One region of the Aliidiomarina sp. genome, then DNA from elsewhere that is predicted to be linked to it. Evidence: predicted binding sites of a transcription regulator. Region 1 holds the regulator's gene; each other region holds the start of a gene.
What was found. Region 1 encodes MetJ, which represses methionine synthesis genes. Its sites were predicted from a motif close to TAGACGTCTAGACGTCTA; they were not measured.

Region 1 (7,787 bases):
ATCATAGCCAGTTTAATCGTGCAACCCAGGCCAAACGGCAAGTGGGCTCTACTATTAAACCCTTTATTTACGCCGCAGCGCTAGACCACAATTTCACCTTAGCCACGTTGGTAAATGACGCGCCGATAACACAATGGAATCCAGGTTCAGGTTCGGCATGGCGGCCGCGAAATTCGCCGGAAGTTTATGATGGGCCAATTCGCCTTCGGGAAGCTCTTGCACGTTCTAAAAACGTGGTGTCGGTGCGTTTAATTCGCGAGTTAGGTGTAAATGAAACCGCCGATTACCTTGAGCGGTTTGGCTTTTTAGCAAACGATGTACAACGCAATGAATCGTTATCACTCGGAGCGGCTTCATTTACCCCATTAGAAATGGCTCGTGGCTTTGCCGTATTTGCCAATGGCGGCTACTTAGTTACGCCGCATTTTATTGATCGAATTGAAGATTCAGATGGCAACATTGTGTTTCAGGCAAGCCCTACCTACGCCTGCGCACGTTGCGCGGCTGAAGAAGCTGGCGTGGAATTTAGTAACGATGATGATGTGAATGCGGCAATTTTAAGTGAGTGGTCGCAAGCACCGCAGGTAATTCCAGAACAAGTAGCTTATTTAGTGGCTGAAGCATTGCAATCAGCGATTTGGGGCGGCGGTAGTTGGGCACACCAAACTGGCTGGAACGGCACCGGTTGGCGCGCGCAATCGTTACGTAACCGCAACTTGGCCGGCAAAACAGGTACCACGAACGATGTTCGAGATACTTGGTTTGTAGGCTTTACTCGCGGCACTGTAGCCGCTACTTGGGTGGGTTTCGATAATCTTGAGTTCGCCCTAGGCCGCTCTAGCTTGAATAGTAATTTAGGCCGGCAACGGCAGCCGATTGTTGGCTCAGAAGCGGGTGCTACTACTGCATTACCAGGATGGGTGCGCTACATGGAAACAGCGCTACAACATGTAAGTAGCCCAGCCTTTGCATTGCCTGAAAATATGGTGTCTGTGCGTATCGATCAGCCTAGCGGTAAGCTTACTAATCGTAACGATCATACCAGTATGTTTGAGTACTTTATTCGCGGCACTGAACCTACAGATTTCGCAGATTCAACTCGGCGTACACCAGAGATATTTGAAGACGAGGAGCGGTTATTTTAACGCTCGGCTACAGCAAGTTTGGCGAGTAATTGATGTAAATCAGATTGCACTCCACCAGCAGTAACTTTGCGGCCCGCGCCAGGGCCGCTAATTACCAACGGCATATCGTGGTACCACTCACTGTAGATTACAAAGATATTCTCGCCTGGAATGAGGTTAGTAAGCATATCTTCTACAGAAATGTACTCGATACCAACCCGTGCATGGCTGCGCCCTTCCGTAATTGAGAAACTCGCCATTAAGCGTGGCACTTTGCGCTCTTGTTGCGCCTCTTCCCATAATGCTTGCATGGGGGCGTTAAGCTCATTCAACCGTTGCATAAACGCCGCAACGGGCAAGTTTTGTAAGTGCTCAGGCACTAAGCCATTAATTTCAATATCATCCCAATCTAAGCTGGCGCCAATTTCCCGCGCCACAATCAGCAGTTTCCGAACGATATCATGGCAGGATAAATCTTCCCGCGGATCTGGCTCGGTGAAACCTTCAGCTTTAGCTTGCAGCACTAAATCACTGAATTTCACTTGGCCATCGAAGTTTTCAAATAACCAACTCATGGTGCCAGAGAAAATTCCGGAAATACTGCGAATATTATCACCGCTGCGAATCAAATCATTGAGCGCATAATTTAGCGGTAGGCCAGCGCCAACCGTGGTGTTGTATAGCCACTCACGTTTATATTCGTGTTGGATGGTACGAATTTCTCGATACAGCGATTCCTCTGCCGAACCTGCACGCTTATTGGCACTAATAATATGCATGCCGTTGGCGAAGAAGCTTGGGTAGAGTTGCGCAATGGTACCGGAATCGGTTAAATCCATTAAGATAAGCTCATCACAAGGGGCATTCGGTAGCTCCCGCAATAACTCAGTAAGTAGATAAGGGCGTGCTAGGCGAGCAAAAGTTTCATGCCAATCTTGTAAATCAACACCGCTGTAATCAAGCCATAAACGCTTTGAGTTGGCGATACCCAGCACCCGCACATCCACGTTCTCATTCATACGATCAAGCTGCTGGCGGTACAAATCCAGCCACTCACTACCGATGTTGCCGCAGCCAAATACTAAAATCCCTACGCTCCGGCGGAAGTTAAAGAGCTGGCTATGCAAGCGGTTAAATAAGCGGTTATCGAGTTTCTGGCCCAGTATCGCGATTGCCGAGGTTTTGTTCTCTGCCACAATGAATCGGCGCAGTTCTTGCTCACCCACTTCCCGGCGCAATACAGCAAACTGCTTAGTTTCTTGAATTCGCGCGCCTACTAGCGCCACCATGCTGTAGCCACTTACCTCATGTACATGATGTTCTGCATCGTTTTGTGCTACCCAATTACGGATATAATCTAAATGGTTTTGGTGAAAGGCATAGAAGCGCTCGCTGGTGCTTTCTTCATCCCAGGTTACTAGTGGTTGCAGTTGGTTGCCTGCAAAACGTGAAATGAGGCCCGCATGTTGTAAACCAATACTAAATAACGCCACATCGGCCAGCGAGGTAAGTACTTTGCCTTGCGCCTCGGTGTAATCATACTGGCCAATTCGTGTTTGCTGGCTTTCAACTTTCAAGCTTGAGCGCACACTAATTACCATGCGCTCGCGATTTACAGGTTGAAAGGTACGCGGGTGCAACACAGGGCTGCCAAGGCGAGCAAGCTCTTCAGCTTCGCTCCAATCTAACGAAGGTAGGCTCACCACGCGCTCAACTTTACGCGGATCTGCAGAATAAACGCCGGCTACATCCTTCCAAATAGTGGTTTGGCGGCTATCAATAAGGCTAGCAATTAAAGTTGCTGAATAATCCGAGCCATTTCTTCCGAGTAACAAAGTGCGGCCACTACCACTTTCACTGCAGATAAAGCCGGTAACAATAAAACGTGTGCCAGGATAAGGGCCTAACCGGGCGAGCAACTTTTCGCGCGAGGCTGCACTATCAATTACTGGTTCGGCGGCATCCGTTGCTTCTAAAAAAGTGCGCGCGTCTATGTAATCGGCACGTGAACCTTGCTTTTGTAACAATGCGGCCAGCAATCGTGAACTCCAAAGTTCGCCATAGGCACATAGCTCAGCACGGTCAATATCTTCCTCGCCAACTAGCCAACGCTGCCAGCGCTGAAAATCGGCTTCTGAATCTGCTAATAGTTGGTTCAATGAGCGCCCAGTTAACAGTTCTTCAATTAGCCCCTGCTGATAACGCTTTAGTGAAGAAAAGAGCGTTGCCGCATAATCGGGCTGGCTCTCTCGTGCTTCCGCGATGGCTATAATGCGGTTGGTGGTATCACCGGCAGCGGAAACAACCACTAAATCACTTACGCCAGCGTGCTCAGTTACGATACGGGCTACCCGCCGATAACAATAAGCGTCGGCGAGGCTACTACCGCCGAACTTATGCACGTGAATTTCATCGGCAATAGCACGAATGCGTTCTGGCGTAGGAGATTGAAGTGTATTCATGCGAACAGCTAGTAGCCTCACTAAATGAATTGAATTGTATACATCATAACGAAAACTTCCTTTAAATAGAAGTTTAGATGGCTAAATAGATTAAAAAAGGGCATAATATAGAACATTACCGCATAATAACGTTTTTCTAGCAGCTACGAACCCTATTTACCGGAGGTTTTCATTATGGATTGGGATGGCGAATACATTTACCCGTACGCGGAACACGGCAAAAAGAGTACGCAGGTAAAAAAGATCACCGTATCAATTCCGGTAAAAGTACTTAAAGTGCTCACCGATGAGCGTACCCGCCGGCAAGTAGCCAACTTGCGCCATGCTACCAATAGTGAATTGCTGTGCGAAGCATTCCTCCATGCATTCACCGGGCAGCCACTGCCGGATGATCATGATTTACGCAAAGACAACCCACATAAAATCCCGCAAGCGGTGCGAGAATACCTTGATGCGCATGGCATCCCCTATTCTGAAGATGATTTATGTGATGAATAACTAGCTGCGTAAGCAATAAAAAACCAGAGCATATGCTCTGGTTTTTGCTGTTACGGCAACACTTGCTACCGCCAGTTATTGATAGCTCAAATGGCCTACCTGCACACGTTTAAACAATCCTGTTCCAGCGAAAGCTTCCGCCACTAAGCGGTAATTTACATCTAAGCCGCGCGGCTCTACCCATAAACGATGGCCTGTTACACCAAAACGTACGGGCTGGTTGAGTGCTCGGCGCAAATGCCGCTCTGCCTCTAATAAAATCTCTGGTTTATCATCGGAACGGCTGCCCCCGGCCACAAACTCACGATGAGCTTTGCTAAGCGCTTCATCATACCACTCAATATCAATTGGCCCGGAGTGCCGCATTGGCATGCTGGTGTCATCTGGAAATGGCCGCAAAATAGTTGGGTTATAATTAATTTCCACGCGGGCGCCGTTTTCATCGGGAGCCGATTGGCAAGCGCTTAACGCAACTACGGTAGCCAGTAATACGCTCATGGTTAGCAAACGCTTCATGCTTGATATAAACATCGTGTTGCCCTCAAATAGTGTACCTAAGAACGATCTTCCATATAGTTGGCAGGTAAATCAATCCTTGCCACACCTGATGCAACGGCGGCTAACGCCACTGCGCGTGCTACTCGCCCACATAATCTTGGGTCCATCGGTTTTGGTATAATATATTTTCTGCCAAATTCAAGTGTATCAATACCTGCAGCAGTAAGAACCACTTCAGGCACTGGCTCTTTTGCTAACGAGCGAATGGCATTTACAGCCGCTAGCTTCATTTCATCATTAATCGCGCTAGCGCGAACATCAAGTGCGCCACGGAAAATAAATGGAAAACACAGCACGTTATTTACTTGGTTTGGATAATCAGAGCGGCCTGTGGCCATAATTAAATCATCGCGCGCTGCATTCGCGATATCCGGATCTATTTCTGGATCTGGATTTGAGCAGGCAAACACTACCGGGTTCTCTGCCATTAATGCCAAATCGTCTGCACCAAGTAAGTTGGGGCCAGATACACCTACAAATACATCGGCGCCGTTAATTACTTCTTGTAGCGTGCGCTTATCCGTGTTGTTGGCAAATAATTGTTTATATTCATTTAAATCGGTACGGCGAGTATGAATTACACCTTTAGAATCGAGCATGTAGATGTGCTCACGCTGAGCGCCGCACTTAATCAACAGCTCCATACAAGCAATGGCAGCTGCCCCGGCCCCTAAACACACAATTTGTACATCTTTGATGTTTTTACCTTGAATTTCGAGGGCGTTTAATAAACCAGCTGCCGTTACAATGGCCGTACCATGCTGATCATCATGGAATACTGGAATATCGCAACGCTCGATCAGTGCTTGTTCAATCTCAAAGCACTCTGGAGCTTTAATATCTTCTAAATTGATACCGCCAAACGTACCCGCAATGTTGGCAACGGTATTGATAAAATCTTGCGTTGTGCGGTGGGTTACTTCGATATCAATAGAATCTAGGCCGGCAAAGCGCTTAAACAATAAAGCTTTGCCTTCCATAACCGGCTTTGAGGCACTCGGCCCTAGGTTACCAAGCCCTAAAATCGCAGTGCCATTACTAATCACCGCAACGAGGTTGCCTTTCGCAGTGTAACGATATACATCTTCAGGATTCTCAGCAATTGCCCGAACCGGTTCGGCTACACCAGGGCTATATGCGAGAGCTAAATCACGCGCGGTTTCCGCTGGCTTAGTAAGTTCAATACTAATTTTGCCGGGCGTGGGAAGAGCATGGTAATCCAGAGCTTGCTGACGAAAGTCGGTCATTTTATTAAATTCCGTTAGTGTATTTCGTGTAAGTGGCAGGTTAAGCTATCCAGCAGTGTAAAGCGAATTCGGCAAGAAACAAATCTTACCTTTAAAGAGAATAATAATATGAAGCATTGGAACAACCATTGGCAGTACTCTAAAACTCTAAGCAGCTTTGCTGCAGGCGATAAAGATCCAAGCTATCAGCCGGAATTAACCGCATTATGGGAACAAGAATTAAGTGAATTCCCCAAACAAGCAACTATTGTTGATCTTGCCTGTGGTAATGGTGCACTTGCTGCAGTAGTAGCCGCATATGCCAAAAAACATGGCAAAGATTGGCAGATACAGGGTATAGATAGCGCCGAGATTAATCCCGAAGCCGCACTGAAAGATAAGCCAGAGCTTGCCCAACGTGTGCAAAATGTGCAATTTCACGGCAATACCGATATGGCTAAACTACCCTTTGCCGATGAATCGGTGGATTGTGTATTAAGCCAATTCGGCCTTGAGTACGGTGATACCGCTGCGGCAACCAAAGAAATACTGCGAGTTTTAAAGCCTGGCGGCAAGTTTGTTGCGATAGCGCAGAACAAGCGTGCGCAATTAGTAAAAGAAGCCAGCCAAGGTGTAGAGATTTTTGAGCATATCTTAAATCGCACGCCGTTATTTTTGCAGGCCGATCTATTTTTACGTTTAGCGGCCATGCAGCTTGAAAAAATGACCTTTGCAGAATGGCAGCAAAACCAAGCTTGTTTGGCATCAAAGCGCACTACTGAATGGATTATGCAGCAGCTACAAGAAAAATATAACAAGCCTGAAGATCGGGTGTGGCTAAATGAAATTTTTGGCCGTGTGCTGGAATTAATTAACTACGCAGACACTACAGAGAAAGCCACCCAGGCGGCAGAATATTTAATGATTTCGTTTAATATGCTGCAAGATCATCAGCAGCGGTTGGTTAGCCACGGCGAAGCCGCGTTAACTGCCGCAAGTGCGAAGAAAATCAGTAAAGGCTTTAGCCAAGCGCAGGCCACAAGTGAACTGAGTGAATTTAATGCCAACGAACAGCTGTTTGCTTGGCTATTAAAAGCGCAAAAACCGCTGTAAGTACTCATAATCCACCTTAATTATGCACTTAAGGTCGCGAAATGTACCGAAAAGAGCCCAAGATGGGCTCTTTTGCAATAAATAGAGGGTAAACCCCTATATCTAATCCGCAAATCTCTTGCCATTATCTCGCCATAAATCTTTACATTCCATTTACATTTTTACCTAAGTGATATTACTCGTTGTTTGAGTTTTTTGCTTAAAACAGATCCACACCACATTTGGTTCGGTATTTTGGTTACATAGAGGAACAAGACAATGTTAAAAAAACTCGTAAGCTTTACTTTTGCTGCTGCGTTGCTCATTCAACCACTAGCAATGCAACAAGCGTATGCAAATGAGATTAAGTTTGCTGAAAATCGGATTTCTGCTGATGTTGTGCTTGATAACGGCATGGATTTGCAACTTTCAATTCGTTTCCCGCATGCTATTGGTCTTAGTGAAAGTAACGTAAAAGTTAGTATTCGTGCGTTAGATCCAAATGACCCACAAATTACTCACCGCTTGCCTGATAGCTATCAGATGTCTGCGGTTAACAGTTTTCCAGTATTAATTTCTGTACAACCACGCCAAGATCGGGGTTTCTCGTTCAGCGGTGAAGCAGAAATTGAACTCTACACGCAAAGCATTCAGTATGCAGATAACATTCGTTTATTCCGTTCGCATGCTGGTGGTCAGTTCGAAGACATCACTACGTTAACCGCGGCAGGCTCTTTGCGAGCTCGTGGTTCTACCGGCCACTTCTCAGATTTTATCTTGTTGGTTGATAACCGTGATCAAGATGTGATTGCTGCTGCCAAAGCTCG
Region 2 (7,787 bases), on a different contig from region 1:
TCGTAGCGATGCTTATACGCAAGAAATATTAACGGGCCAAGCATTGCGGTATGTAGATTGGGTACTACCGGGCATATTAGCCATGAATTTAATGTTCAGCTGCTTGTATGGCGTGGGGTATGTAATTGTGCGGTATCGGAAAAATTCGGTACTCAAACGCTTACAAGCAACACCTCTTTCTGCATTCGAGTTTTTGCTCGCACAGGTAGCCTCGCGGGTATGGCTGGTAATCGTAACGCTGATTGTGGTGTATTTAATCTGCAATGCAATTTTCAGTTTTGTGATGGAAGGCAGCTACTTATTGCTGATTCTATTAGCTTTTCTGGGCTCTCTTTGTATCTCCGCATTGGGGCTATTGATTGCGGCCCGCACGCGCAGTGAGGAACTCTCCCGCGGGCTACTCGATTTTGTTGCCTGGCCCATGCTATTGCTTTCGGGGGTATGGTTTTCTCTGGATAGCTCGCCAGTGTGGGTACAACAATTTGCGCAAATATTTCCGCTTACGCATTTGCTCGCTGCTGCCCGCGCAGTAATGTTCGATGGCGCCGGGTTGGTGGAAATTCTACCGCAAATTATGATTCTACTGGCGATGACCCTAGCATTCTTGCTGCTAGGCGCGCGTTTATTCCGCTGGATAGGGGATGGCCGCTAAGCGCATTGCGATAGTAGGAAACTAAAAAACCCGAGTTACTGCAGTAACTCGGGTTTCTTATTAGCGCTGTAAGTTATAGCGAAGCGCGAATAACCTCTACTTTGTCAACCCGTTCCCAAGGGAACTCATCGCGGCCAAAGTGGCCGTATGCTGCGGTTGGCAAATAGATTGGGCGCTCTAAATCAAGCATTTTTAAAATGCCATAAGGGCGTAAATCAAAATGCTGGCGCACGATACCAATCAAGGTTTCTTCATCGTATTGGCTGGTGCCGAAAGTTTCGATACTAATCGAGGTTGGCTCAGCAACACCAATGGCGTATGAAACTTGCAGTTCAAGGCGATCGGCAACGCCGGCGGCTACTAAGTTTTTCGCTACATAACGGGCGGCATATGCGGCGCTACGATCTACTTTAGAAGGATCTTTGCCCGAGAATGCGCCACCACCATGGCGCGCCATACCGCCGTAGGTATCTACAATAATTTTGCGGCCAGTTAAGCCACAATCACCCATAGGCCCACCAATTACAAAACGGCCAGTTGGGTTGATATGAATTTGCGTTTTGTTGGATAACCATTCAGCTGGTAATACAGGCTTAATAATGGTTTCCAGCACCGCCTCACGTAACTCTGGTAAATCAATTTCCGGCGCATGCTGTGTTGAAAGTACAATGGCATCAATACCCACTGGCTTTCCATCTTCATATATGAAGGTAAGCTGGCTTTTTGCATCTGGGCGTAACCATTTTAGTTCGGTGCGGCGCACCTTAGCTTGCTGCTGCACAAGTTTGTGCGCATACATTACCGGTGCTGGCATGAATTCAGCGGTTTCATTGCTGGCATAACCAAACATCAAACCTTGGTCGCCGGCGCCTTGATCTTCTGGGCGAGCGCGATCTACGCCTTGATTAATATCTGGCGATTGCTTACCAATGGCATTTAATACTGCACAGCTATCGGCATCAAAGCCCATATCGGAATGGGTATAACCAATTTTGCGCACGGTAGAGCGGGTAAGCTCTTCGATATCTACCCATGCATTGGTATTTATTTCGCCGCCTACTAAAACCATACCGGTTTTTACGTAAGTTTCACACGCAACGCGAGCGCGTGGATCTTGTGCAAGAATCGCATCGAGCACTGCATCCGAGATCTGATCAGCAATTTTATCTGGGTGTCCCTCAGAAACTGATTCTGAAGTAAATAAATGACGTGCCATAGTTTTTCCGAGCTCCAATAATTTGCGGCAATGGTAGCGTAATATCTTGCATAAATCTACTTTTAGACGTCTATCTGTCTAAACGTGAATAAAACGTTAAATTCTCTGTACCTATCTATTCGCAGCGATGCACAGATAGGTGATGCTTTCAATTTGCGTGCATCGGCGGAATGATAGACAATATGCGCTAGCCAACTTACGGCTTTCGCCTTTCAAATGATCACAAAATGCCAGGAGTTTCTGATGTCAGATCGTCGTTACCTCGCCAATGCGATTCGCGCCCTTAGTATGGACGCAGTGCAGCAAGCCAAATCAGGCCACCCAGGTGCGCCTATGGGAATGGCGGATATCGCCGAAGTGTTGTGGCGTGATTTTCTTTCCCACAACCCAGTAAACCCTAACTGGCCAAACCGCGATCGCTTCGTGCTTTCGAATGGCCATGGCTCAATGTTAATTTATTCGCTGTTGCATTTAACAGGTTACGATTTAAGCATTGATGATCTGAAAAATTTCCGCCAATTGCACTCAAAAACTCCGGGGCATCCTGAGTATGGTTATACCCCAGGGGTAGAAACCACTACTGGGCCACTTGGCCAAGGTGTTACCAATGCAGTAGGCATGGCCATTGCCGAGAAGGTACTGGCTGCCCAGTTCAACCGTGCAGATTTTGATATCGTTGATCATTACACCTATACCTTCTTGGGCGATGGCTGTTTAATGGAGGGTATTTCCCATGAGGCGTGTTCACTGGCAGGTACGCTTGGTTTAGGGAAACTTATTGCGTTTTATGACGATAACGGTATTTCTATTGATGGCGAAGTTGCAGGCTGGTTTACCGATGATACGGTGAAGCGCTTCGAAAGTTATGGTTGGCAAGTAATTGCTGATGTTGATGGCCACGATAGTGCAGCGGTGCAGCAAGCCATTACCGAAGCGCGTGGCGATACGCAACGGCCTACACTTATCTGCTGCAAAACGGTAATCGGTTTTGGCGCTCCAAATAAGCAAGGTACTGAAAGTTGCCATGGTGCGCCACTTGGCGAAGAAGAGATTGCGGCTACCCGTGCGGCACTCGGTTGGGAACACGGCAAGTTTGAAGTGCCGGAAAATGTGTATGCTGCTTGGTCTGCCCGTGAAAAAGGTGCCCACGCAGAGAAATGCTGGAATGAATTATTTGCAGCCTATGCTGAACAGCACCCGGCGCTTGCGCGTGAATTTAGCCGCCGCATGAACGGCGAATTACCAGCGAATTGGGCTGAAGTTGCGCAAGAATACGTAGAGAAACTACAAGCTAACCCGGAAAAAGTAGCTACCCGCAAAGCTTCACAGAACGCCTTGAATGCATTTGGCCCAGCTTTGCCAGAGTTACTCGGTGGATCGGCTGATTTGGCCGGCTCGAACCTTACGATTTGGAATGATTCCAAGCCGCTTACGCAAACTGATGCTAGTGGTAACTACATCTATTACGGTGTGCGTGAGTTTGGTATGTCGGCGATTATGAATGGCCTGCAATTGCACGGTGGCTTCCGCCCATATGGCGCTACTTTCTTGATGTTTATGGAGTATGCGCGCAATGCAATTCGTATGGCAGCACTTATGAAGCAGCCGGTAATTCACGTTTACACTCATGATTCCATTGGCCTGGGTGAAGATGGCCCAACGCATCAGCCGGTAGAGCAAATGGCGAACTTACGGTTAACGCCAAATTGCGAAACATGGCGCCCATGCGATCAAGTGGAATCAGCGGTAGCGTGGCAAGCCGCAATTGAACGCAGCGATGGCCCCACTTGCTTGGTGTTTACCCGCCAAGGTGTGGCGCAAATGGATCGTAATGCAGAGCAGCTCGCGGCAGTTCGCAAAGGCGGCTATGTACTGAAAGATTTTTCTGCAAACCCTGAATTGATTTTAATTGCCACCGGCTCGGAAGTGGAATTAGCGATGCAAGCCGCTGAGCAGTTGAGCGTTAACGGTGAGAAAGTGCGGGTAGTTTCAATGCCTTCAACCTGTGTGTTTGATAAGCAAGATAAAGCCTACCGCGATAGCGTATTGCCACCAGCAGTGCGCCGCCGGGTGGCAGTGGAAGCTGGTATTGCTGATTTCTGGCAAAAATATACCGGTTTTGATGGCGCTATTGTGGGTATGCGTAGTTTCGGTGAATCGGCACCTGCCGATCAGTTGTTCAAGCATTTCGGCTTCACTGTAGAAAATGTGGTGAAGGTAGCGAAAGGCATTTAGAGGCATAAACATTGAACGAAGCAGTAAGTGGTGCACGGCCAGCGCGGAAAACGCGCGTAGCCATTAATGGTTTTGGCCGCATTGGCCGCAGTGTGGTGCGCGCATGGTTGGAATCGGGTTGGCATGAACAGATCGAGTTGGTAGCCATTAATGAGCTGGCGAGTAGCGATGGTATGGCTCACCTGCTGCAATACGATTCTACCCATGGCCGTTTTGCTGCGCAGGTGGGGGCGGAGCAAGATGTACTGATTATTGCCACGCAAAATGGTAGGCAACCGGGCAATGTAGTGGCGGAAATTCAGTTGTTCCATCGTGCGCAAATTGCCGATTTACCATGGCGTGAACTTGATATCGATGTGGTGTTGGAATGTACTGGCGTGTTTGGTAGCCGTGCCGATGGGCACGCGCATTTATTAACGGGTGCCAAGCGCGTATTATTTTCCCATCCAGCATCACCTGATGTGGATTTCACCATTATTCAGGGCATCAACCAGCACGAGCTGCTACCAGAGCATCGCATTGTTTCTAACGGTTCTTGTACTACGAATTGTATTGTGCCGGTAATTAAGGTACTTGATGATGCGTTTGGTGTAGATAGCGGTACTATCACTACTATTCACTCGGCAATGAATGATCAGCAAGTAATTGATGCGTACCATGATGATTTACGCCTAGCGCGTGCTAGTTCGCAATCCATTATTCCCGTAGATACGCGGTTAGCGCGTGGTATTGAACGTATTTTGCCGAAATTTGCCGGCCGTTTTGAAGCCATTGCTGTGCGCGTACCTACTACTAACGTTACAGCGATGGATTTAAGCGTAACCTTACAAAGCAAAGTAGATATCGCATCGGTAAACCAAGCATTGGCAACTGCTGCTGCCGAACAATTGCCGGAAATTTTGGGTTACACGGAAATTCCTCTTGTTTCCGCGGATTTTAACCACGATCCACGCTCCAGTATTGTGGACGGTACGCAAACCCGCGTGAGCCACAAACAACTGGTAAAAGTGTTGGCATGGTGCGATAACGAATGGGGCTTTGCGAACCGAATGTTAGAATCGGCAATAGATTTAGCTAAATTGAATTAAGGATACTTCGATGACTGTGAAATACATGAACGATATTGATTTACGTGGCAAGCGTGTATTGATTCGCGAAGATTTAAACGTGCCGATAAAAGATGGCAAAGTAGCCTCTGATGCGCGCTTACGCGCTGCATTACCAACCTTGCAACGCGCCCTAGAGCAAGGCGCAAAAGTAATGGTGATGTCGCATTTAGGCCGTCCAGAAGAAGGCGAGTTTACGGCTGAATATTCACTGGCACCGGTGGTTAAGTATTTAGCCAATGCGTTGTCGTTCCCTGTGCGCCTTGAAACAAATTATTTAGATGGCGTAGATGTGGCGGGCGGCGAGCTCGTAGTATTTGAAAACGTGCGCTTCAATGTGGGTGAAAAGAAAAATGACCCAACTCTAGCGAAGAAGATGGCGGCACTCTGTGATGTATTTGTAATGGATGCATTCGGCACCGCTCATCGCGCGCAAGCCTCAACTTATGGCGTTGCTCAATATGCTCCAATCGCTTGTGCTGGCCCATTACTAGCCGCTGAGCTAGATGCACTTGGCAAAGCGTTAGAAAACCCGAAGCGCCCGCTAGTGGCAATCGTAGGCGGCTCGAAAGTTTCTACTAAACTGATGCTACTGAATTCTTTAGTACGCAAGGTTGATCAGTTAATTGTGGGCGGCGGTATTGCGAATACCTTTATTGCTGCTGAGGGCCATGATGTTGCCAAATCATTGTATGAACAAGATTTGGTAAATGAGGCATCTCGTTTAGCCGAATCTGGTAAAACACGTGGAGCGGTAATTCCTGTGCCCACAGATGTGGTAGTAGGCGATCACTTTGGCCCTGATGCAACAGCAGTAACAAAAGCAGTGCATGAAGTAAGCGGCGATGATCAAATTTTTGATATTGGCCCAGAAACCGCAGCACATTTAGCGGCGATGCTGAAAAATGCTGGCACCATTGTATGGAACGGTCCAGTAGGAGTATTTGAGTTTGATCAGTTCGGTGAAGGTACCCGAGTACTAGCAAATGCAATTGCCGATAGCGATGCATTTTCAATTGCCGGCGGTGGTGATACGCTTGCAGCCATCGATAAATATGGCATTGCCGATAAAATTTCCTATATTTCTACCGGTGGTGGCGCATTTTTAGAATTTTTAGAAGGTAAGAAATTACCAGCAGTAGCAATTTTAGAAGCTCGCGGTAGCGAGTAAGTACCGATTTTATTAAAAGAAAATTAAGGAGAGTTGCAAATGGCATTGATTTCGATGCGCCAAATGCTCGACCACGCGGCGGAGTTTGAATACGGAATTCCAGCGTTTAACGTGAATAACCTTGAGCAAATGCGCGCCATTATGATGGCAGCCGATGAAACTGACAGCCCGGTGATCGTGCAAGCTTCTGCAGGTGCCCGCAAATATGCTGGCGCACCATTTTTGCGTCACCTAATTTTAGCAGCTGTTGAAGAGTTCCCGCATATTCCAGTGGTAATGCACCAAGACCACGGAACGTCTCCAGCAATTTGCCAACGTTCGATTCAGTTGGGTTTTAGTTCAGTAATGATGGATGGCTCACTGCGTGAAGACGGCAAAACCCCAGCAGATTACGATTACAACGTTGATGTAACGCGCCGAGTTGTGGAAATGGCGCATGCCTGTGGCGTATCTGTTGAAGGTGAGCTCGGTTGCTTAGGCTCGCTAGAAACAGGGCAAGCAGGCGAAGAAGATGGCGTGGGTGCTGAAGGTACATTGAGCCATGATCAGTTACTAACCGATCCAGAAGAAGCTGCAGATTTTGTGAAAGCTACACAAGTAGATGCCTTGGCAATTGCTTGTGGTACTTCGCATGGCGCCTATAAGTTCTCGCGGCCACCAACTGGTGATATTCTTGATATTGGTCGTATTAAAGATATCCACAAGCGTATTCCTAATACGCACTTAGTAATGCACGGCAGCTCTTCAGTTCCACAAGAGTGGTTAGCGATTATTAATGAGTTTGGCGGTGAGATTCCAGAAACCTACGGGGTTCCGGTTGAGCAAATTCAAGAAGGTATTCGCCACGGTGTGCGGAAAGTAAATATTGATACGGATTTGCGTTTAGCATCTACCGGTGCAGTGCGTAAATTCATGGCTGAAAACAAGGCCGAGTTTGATCCGCGTAAATTTTTACAGGCTTCTACGCAAGCTATGTACGATATCTGTAAGGCGCGTTATGAAGCATTCGGTACCGCTGGAAATGCAAGCAAAATTAAGCCAATTTCACTAGAAACCATGTTTATGATGTATGAGCGCGGTGAGTTAACCGCAACAGTGAAATAACGAACCTTTACGAAGAAATCCACCACCGCAGCGTAAAATGCGGTGGTTTTTTCGTTTTATGGGTTCGAAAAGTAGCTGAATTCCGTTAGAATACAAGAAATAGTGATAAAAACCGTGCAGATTGGCCAAAAAATAACAAACCAATCAGTGGATGATTTGAAGGGGGCCTTGTGCGTCTAAAATTAATTGCCTTAGCCTTGTTAGGTTTTTCTGGTGCCGCATCATCATCAACTTTTATGTTTGACGATATTCAGGATGTTGATCCAGCAGCGAAAGATGGTAAGTGGCGTGCTACTGCTGAAC
Region 3 (7,787 bases), on a different contig from region 1:
GGTTTGCATGGCGCCAGCAGGCTTTTGCTCACCAAAATGTTGCCGATAAGCGGCCATGATTTCGGATTCATCAAGCTGCAAAATTTTCGCATAAGAACGGAGGTATCCACGAATATAAGTGTCACTAACGTGTTTGGAAAATTCATTCTGCTCGAGTTCTTTAATTAGCGTTTGCCGCAAGCGCAAGCGATCGGCTACTTGGCTTATTGATAAGCCAGCCGCTTTCCGCGCTTCGCAGAGCATTTCTCCTGGAGTACGGGAGTGTTCGAGCAACTCCTCTACAGCGTCTGGCTGTATGTTCTCGTGTGCGTCTGTGTTATTTGTCATGATAGCCTGAAGTTCACCACTAGAATTGCAATCCATGCTGTTATTCGGGTACCCAGTTAACCGACAATATTAACTTGAATCGGTTCCCCAGATTTCTGTTTTTGTTGTTTTTTTAAGAGCCGTTTGGTGCGGTCAATCACATCCCCCACCAACTGTCCGCAAGCCGCATCAATATCATCACCGCGCGTTTTTCTTACGATAACTGTATATCCATATTCCATCAACACTTTCGAAAAGCGATCGATGCGCGAATTACTGGAGCGCCCATAATCAGACCCCGGAAATGGATTGAATGGAATCAAGTTAATCTTACTTGGAGTATCTTTCAATACTTTCGCCAACTGATGCGCAAGCTCTGTTGAATCATTAACGTGGTCTATCATGACATATTCAACGGTTACTTTCGTCTGCGCTTTTGAATTTTCAACATATTTACGTGAAGCGGCTAAAAACTCTTCAATTGGGTACTTTTTGTTAATTGGCACAATCTCATTACGCAACTCATCATTCGGTGCATGCAATGAAATAGCTAAGGCAACATCAATTTGGCCAATCAGTTTCTCTAGCGCTGGTACTACCCCAGATGTACTCAAGGTTACCCGCCGCTTCGATAAACCGAACCCATAATCTTCCAACATGAGCTGCATTGCTGGCACTACGTTCTTCACGTTCAATAATGGCTCGCCCATGCCCATCATTACTACGTTTGTTACAGGTTTCACATTGGTGTCTGCAAAGGGGCCTAATAATTTACTTACACGCCACACTTGGCCAATAATTTCGGCAACTTTCAAGTTGCGGTTGAAGCCTTGCTGGCCGGTTGAGCAGAATGTGCACTCTAAAGCGCAACCAACTTGTGATGATACACACAAGGTAGCGCGATCTTCTTCGGGAATCCACACCGATTCAATCTCTTGGCCATCTTCCAATTCCATAACGAACTTAATGGTGCCATCGGCAGATTGCTGCTGCACTTTAATCTTTGGTGCTTTAATTTCGGCGATCTCTTTTAACTTGCCACGTAAACCTTTATTCAGGTTGGTCATGTCATCGAAGTCATCAATGCAATAATGATATACCCACTTCATCACTTGATCGGCGCGGAAAGGTTTTTCTCCCAATTCGGCGAAGAAATCACGAATACCTTGGCGATCTAAATCGAGTAGATTGATTTTCTTAGTGGTGGTTGTCATTACGTAACCTCGTTTCCAACAACTGCTATAAAAGTCAAAAAAGGGGCTAAACGCCCCTTTTTTATTACACGCTTCACTAATAGTTTAGCGGGTGCGTGCGCAAACTTCTTCATCAGAGAAGAAATAAGCGATTTCGCGCGCTGCTGATTCAACTGCATCTGAACCATGTACCGCATTTTCATCGATGGTTTCCGCGAAATCTGCACGCAATGTACCAGCGGCAGCTTCTTGTGGGTTAGTAGCACCCATGATTTCACGGTTTTTGCGAACTGCGTCTTCGCCTTCAAGCGCCATTACTACGATTGGGCCAGAAGTCATGAATTCAACTAAAGCACCAAAGAAAGGACGTTCGCTATGCTCAGCATAGAAGCCTTCAGCTTGTTCTTTGCTTAAGTGCATCATTTTCTGACCTACAATACGAAGGCCAGACGTTTCAAAACGGTTTACGATGGCGCCGATTACATTTTTTGCAACCGCGTCAGGCTTGATGATGGACAAAGTGCGTTCCAAAGCCATTGTTTACTCCCGGTAATTGAGGCTCTGCTGAGCCATTCAAAGTGGTTAAAAAAGACGCGCGGATTATACGTGAATTCCGCGCAATTTCCCAATAAATTTGCGCTGCGTAGCAAACTGGCGTTCTTTTTCAAGAATATTTACGTAGATCACGCTAAAGGCTATTGGCAAATCCATGCAGCTGCTGTAGTTTAGACGGCTAGATGGTTAAATGCGTTTAGCTCATTCGCACTGCTATTACAGCGTTTCTTTGTTACAACAATGCTACAACAATTACATGAGGTATGTATGGCCACTACATTTCAGGAAGCAACTCTTGCCGGCGGCTGCTTTTGGTGTCTGGAATCGGCTTTCAAGCAACTGGAAGGCGTAATTGATGCGCAATCCGGGTATGCCGGTGGGCAACTTGAGAACCCAAGTTATGAGCAGGTGTGCTCTGGCACTACTGGCCATGCTGAGGTGGTTCGCTTGCAGTTTAACCCTGAGCACATTAGTTTTCGCGAAATCTTAGAAATCTTTTTCGCCCTCCACGATCCAACCCAACTGAATCGCCAAGGCAATGATATTGGTACCCAATATCGCTCAGCTGTGTTTTATCACAACGCTGAGCAACGTGAACAAACCGAAGCTATTATTGCAGAAATTGAACGTGAGCAGATATGGCCCGGTGCTGATGGCAAGGGTAAGGTAGTAACGCAAGTTGAGCCTCTTGATCGCTATTATGCTGCCGAGGAGTATCATCGCGATTACTTTTTACGCAATCCAGAAAACCAATACTGCCAAGCAGTGGTTTCGCCTAAGCTAGCCAAATTTCGCCAAACCTTTGCTGCGCGTTTAAAACAAGACGCCTAGAGAAAGGCATCATCAAGCGGTGTTTAGAGCTGCCATAACGATTCCGCATTGCGCAGCTCGGGCACCACGCGATTTAGCAATGCCACCGTGTACTCGATTTCTTCCGCACTCGTGTAACGCCCCACACTAAAGCGTATCGAGCTATGCGCCAGCGCATTTGATAGGCCCAGAGCTCGCAAAACATAGGAAGGTTCAACACTTGCCGATGTGCACGCCGAACCAGTTGAAACAGCCAAATCTTGGATCGCCATCAGCAATGCTTCACCTTCAATATCGGCAAACTGAACATTCAAAATGCCCGCCACTGAATTGTTTAATGAACCATTAATGTGCACGCCTGGTAATGCGCTGATGCCTTCCCATAGTTGAGTTTTTAGTGCTAGTAAGCGATCACTTTCGCCATTATGTAATTGTTCTTTCGCGATGCGCGCCGCTTCGCCCATACCCACAATTTGGTGCGTTGGTAGGGTACCGGAACGCATACCACGCTCGTGCCCTCCGCCATGCATTTGCGCATGTAACTGAACCCGCGGTGTGCGGCGAACATACAGCGCGCCAATTCCCTTTGGGCCATACATTTTATGTGCTGAAATCGAGAATAAATCGATGTTCAACGCGCGTACATCTACTGGAATTTTGGCAACACTTTGCGCGCCATCTACATGCAAGAGAATATCGTGTTGTTTACACCACTGGGAAATCGCCGCAATATCTTGAATTACGCCAATTTCGTTATTTACCTGCATAACACTGAGCAAGATGGTATCTGCTTGCCGTGCCTGCTCCAACACCGCCAAATCTAAACCACCATCCGTTTGTACGGGCACGTAAGTAATGGTATAGCCCTGTTGCTCAAGCTCCGCACAAGTATCTAAGGTGGCCTTATGCTCGGTGCATAACGTAATAAGATGCTTGCCTTTATGTTGATACGCGGCAGCAGCGCCTTTGAGAGCTAAATTAGTGGCTTCCGTAGCACCGGAGGTAAATACGATTTCGCGGGGATCGGCATTTATCAATTCCGCTATTTGTTCCCGGGCTGTGTCTACAGCCTCTTCGGCTTGCCAACCAAAGCGATGCGAACGTGATGCAGGATTGCCAAATACGCCATCTACAGTAAGGTAATTAGCCATCTTTTCAGCCACTAAAAAATCTGCTGGCGTAGTTGCGGCATAATCGAGATAAATCGGTAGGGTAATCTTACTCAAAGTACTTAAACCTGTATGTTCAGTGCTATCTTCTGCTCTTCTTTCGCGGCAAATTTGTTTTGCTGCCGTTTTGCAACTTCCAACACATCCTGTTGATTCACTAATTCAGCAAGCGTGATATTGGCGAGAAAATCATCAATACGTTCGCTTAAACTAGACCAGAGTGAATGCGTTAAACAGCGGGTGCCCCCTAAGCAATCTGATTTACCTTGGCAACGGGTTGCATCAATACTTTCATCCACCGCGTGAATTACTGCCGCAATGGAGATATCAGCTGCTGGCCGGCCTAGTTGATAGCCACCACCTGGCCCACGCACACTACTTACAACGCCGCTGCGGCGTAAGCGAGCAAACAGCTGTTCTAAATAGGATAATGAAATACCTTGCCGTTCGGATATATCCGCAAGGGGTACCGGGCCGTGCTCACAGTGTAAGGCTACATCTATAATAGCCGTTACGGCATAGCGCCCTTTCGATGTTAATCGCATGCTCACTACCTCAGGTTAACGTAGCTTCGAGGGCGTTTTGCAGCCTACAAACACCCTCGATAATAGGCAAAACTTTACCATTCCCGAGTATTTCTATCAAGTATTTACCCTAGTAAAACACTCAAGCTTTAGAGTTCGGCAGATGCTTCTCCAGCGATGCTAAAACCCCGCGAAGAATATTCAGCTCATTTTGCTCTAGCCGCGTGCGGGTGAATAATCGCCGTAATTTGGTCATTACTAATCCAGGGTGTTGGCGCACAATAAAGCCGGATTTGGTAAGTACTTGTTCAAAATGCTCATAAAAGCTTTCTAGCTCTTTATGTAACGGATATTCATCAGCCGCTGCTGGTACCCGTTCTTGGGCAGCTAAATACGCCATGCGCAGCTCATAACTAACAGTTTGTACCGCCATTGCTAAGTTTAACGAGCTGTAATCGGGGTTCGCCGGAATATGAATATGGAAATTGCTTTGCTGCAGCTCTTCGTTAGTAAGGCCACTGGCTTCGCGGCCAAATACGATAGCGATCTTTGCACCCTGCAACCCTTCTTGAATCGCCTTTTCCCCAGCTTCACGTGGGGTTAATTGTGGCCAATCCAAAGTGCGATTACGCGCACTTGTAGCCAGTACCAAGCTGCAATCTGCCAAGGCATCCGCAAGTGTATCCACCCGAGTAGCATTAGCCAACACATCGGTGGCACCGGCAGCCAGAGCCTGCGCTTTACCTTGCGGCTCCTCTAGCGGCGCAACTAATACTAATTCGGTAAGCCCCATGGTTTTCATGGCTCGAGCAGCAGAGCCAATATTGCGTTGATCTGAGGTGTTTACAAGAACGATTCGAATTTGATTTAGCATGCCAACGATTCCAAGGTGAAAATTCCGGCAGATACTAGCACAGCCCCTGTATGATTGCATCTGCCAGAAAACATGCCTATAATGCAGCCGAATTTTTTCACTCGCTCTTTGCCAGAACAGGAAATTACCCATGCATGCAATTTTAAACATTGCGGTGCGTGCTGCCCGTGCAGCCGGCCGTGTGGCAATGAAATCTTTTGCCAACACAGATCAAGTAGAAGTAACCTCTAAAGGCCTACATGATTACGTTTCGAACATCGATCTCGCTTGTGAAGAAGTGATTATTAATACGATTAAGAAATCGTATCCTGATCATAAATTCTTAGCGGAAGAATCAGGTGAGCAAGGCGCAGAGGGGGATTTCCTGTGGGTAATCGATCCAATTGATGGCACCACGAACTACGTGCGTGGCATACCTCATTTTTGTATTTCTATTGCACTTACGCATAAAGGCATTACACAGCACGCTGTTGTGTACGATCCGGTGCGCGAAGAAATGTTTACCGCAAGCCGCGGCGCAGGAGCGCAACTGAATGGCTATCGTATTCGCGTAAGCCCGAATAAAGATCTGGATGGCGTATTACTCGCCACTGGCTTCCCATTCCGCATGAAGCATTTACTGCCAGAATACCAAGCTGTGTTTAGCAAATTCTTTGAGCAAGCTGCAGATGTTCGACGCATGGGCGCCGCAGCACTTGATTTAGCCTACGTAGCCTCTGGCCGTTACGATGGCTTTTTTGAAGCGGGTTTAAAATATTGGGATACCGCAGCGGGCGAGTTATTGGTTCGCGAAGCTGGTGGTGTGGTTACTGATTTCGGTGGTGGTACCAACCACAACAACTCTGGTAACATTGTTGCTGGAGCGCCAAAAATAGTACAAGCAATGGTTACGCAAATGCGCCCACTGCTTTCTGAATCAATGCGCAAATAGAAACATTTGCGGAGAAAATTAAAAACGCCGCATCAAGTGCGGCGTTTTTTGTGCTTAAAACTCTAGTTGGTCTGTTTCAAGCTCGTAACAGTAATCAATATCCATCAATTCCTTTTCTAGGCGCTGACGCTCTTGAATGGCTTCAATCTCACGCCACTTCCGTTTTGCTGCACGACCCTTACTTGTTTTCTCGTTACTGCCGAGCTCATCTGTATGGTTCATGAATCCCCCTTTGGAATATCGCTATTTGTTGTGCTGTTACAATTTTGTTAAGCGCACATTATTTGTACCATAACTCGGGGAATTGTAAAAGAAAAATGTTACAAAAATGTGAATTGCTTCGCTTCACTTGTGGCTTCCGGGAGCCATGTAATTGGCGCCTGCCCTCGGGATGTTAACCAAGCATTAGTAGCTGCAAAGTGGCCACAGGTTAAAAAGCCCCGATGCGCAGATAACGGCGATGGATGCACCGAGGTAAGCACTAAAGATTGTTCGGCTGTACGGCTGTTTTCTACTAGTGGCTTGGCCATCTCTTGGGCATGCTTGCCCCATAGTAAATAAACGCAGGCATGATGCTCAGCCAAGAATGCCAATGCTGCAGCGGTAAACTGCTGCCAGCCAAACTTAGCATGAGATCCCGCAGCGCTTTCGCGCACAGTAAGTGAAGTATTCAGCAGCAATACCCCTTGCTTGGCCCATGCTGCTAAATCACCGTGTTGGGGAATTTCACTGTTAGGAAAATCGTGCTGAATCGCTTTATAAATATTCTGCAATGAAGGCGGCACTTTCACGCCTTGCACCACAGAAAACGCTAAACCGTGGGCTTGGTTCGGTTGGTGATAGGGATCTTGGCCAACAATAACTACCCGTACTTGCTCTAACGGGGTTAGCTGAAATGCCCGAAACACCTGCTGTGCTGGCGGATATATCGGTACTGCGCCAGCCCGTTCGACCGCTATACGCTGCTGAAGCTGCTGATAGTATTCTTGCTGCTCTTGTTGTTGAATAAAGGTTTGCCAACTTGCCATAATAGCCTCTTTAAAAACAATAGGTTACATACAGCTTTGGAGCGCGAAGCAGCGTTAAACCTGGGCACAAAAAACCGCCCGGAGGCGGTTTTTATGGTAGTACTTGTACAGCTTCATTCGCGATTAGAACGCAACCGAGAAGCTAGCAGAAATATGGTCACGATCTTGCATTGGATCATAGTCTGAGCCGCTATAGTTGTTATAACCAACGGTTAGGTTGTATTTGCTCATGTAGGTTGCGTTTACTACTACACCAAGGTTTAAACGGCCTTCAATGAAGTTTGCATTTGGCGAGTAGCCTGCAACATCATGGTTCACTACTAGTGTTGGTGAAACGTTCCAACCACGGTATAGGTTGTTGAAATCAAACACCGCACGTAAGCGATAGCCCATAGAG

Region 2: metK (methionine adenosyltransferase) is a predicted target of MetJ. The motif match lies at 1,924-1,941, and genes of this name have one in related genera.
Region 3: msrA (peptide-methionine (S)-S-oxide reductase MsrA) is a predicted target of MetJ. The motif match lies at 2,226-2,243, and genes of this name have one in related genera.

What each region holds. Positions count from the first base shown of each region.
Region 1 covers NZ_JBLRWZ010000014.1:50,925-58,711, forward strand. Annotated here, with positions in the region: gene ACNA7P_RS05545 (penicillin-binding protein 1A) at 1-1,145, shown strand, start outside; gene metL (bifunctional aspartate kinase/homoserine dehydrogenase II) at 1,142-3,586, opposite strand; gene metJ (met regulon transcriptional regulator MetJ) at 3,758-4,084, shown strand; gene ACNA7P_RS05560 (hypothetical protein) at 4,160-4,615, opposite strand; gene ACNA7P_RS05565 (malic enzyme-like NAD(P)-binding protein) at 4,639-5,889, opposite strand; gene ACNA7P_RS05570 (class I SAM-dependent methyltransferase) at 5,998-6,981, shown strand; gene ACNA7P_RS05575 (DUF6689 family protein) at 7,240-7,787, shown strand, end outside.
Region 2 covers NZ_JBLRWZ010000006.1:14,103-21,889, forward strand. Annotated here, with positions in the region: gene ACNA7P_RS02730 (ABC transporter permease) at 1-652, shown strand, start outside; gene metK (methionine adenosyltransferase) at 726-1,868, opposite strand; gene tkt (transketolase) at 2,112-4,103, shown strand; gene epd (erythrose-4-phosphate dehydrogenase) at 4,115-5,191, shown strand; gene ACNA7P_RS02750 (phosphoglycerate kinase) at 5,202-6,380, shown strand; gene fba (class II fructose-bisphosphate aldolase) at 6,420-7,484, shown strand; gene ACNA7P_RS02760 (DUF481 domain-containing protein) at 7,655-7,787, shown strand, end outside.
Region 3 covers NZ_JBLRWZ010000001.1:109,805-117,591, forward strand. Annotated here, with positions in the region: gene ACNA7P_RS00510 (RodZ domain-containing protein) at 1-327, opposite strand, end outside; gene ACNA7P_RS00515 (bifunctional tRNA (adenosine(37)-C2)-methyltransferase TrmG/ribosomal RNA large subunit methyltransferase RlmN) at 384-1,520, opposite strand; gene ndk (nucleoside-diphosphate kinase) at 1,605-2,036, opposite strand; gene msrA (peptide-methionine (S)-S-oxide reductase MsrA) at 2,322-2,885, shown strand; gene ACNA7P_RS00530 (IscS subfamily cysteine desulfurase) at 2,909-4,081, opposite strand; gene iscR (Fe-S cluster assembly transcriptional regulator IscR) at 4,096-4,578, opposite strand; gene trmJ (tRNA (cytosine(32)/uridine(32)-2'-O)-methyltransferase TrmJ) at 4,700-5,431, opposite strand; gene suhB (inositol-1-monophosphatase) at 5,562-6,362, shown strand; gene ACNA7P_RS00550 (DUF3545 family protein) at 6,417-6,584, opposite strand; gene ung (uracil-DNA glycosylase) at 6,683-7,390, opposite strand; gene ACNA7P_RS00560 (DUF1302 domain-containing protein) at 7,514-7,787, opposite strand, start outside.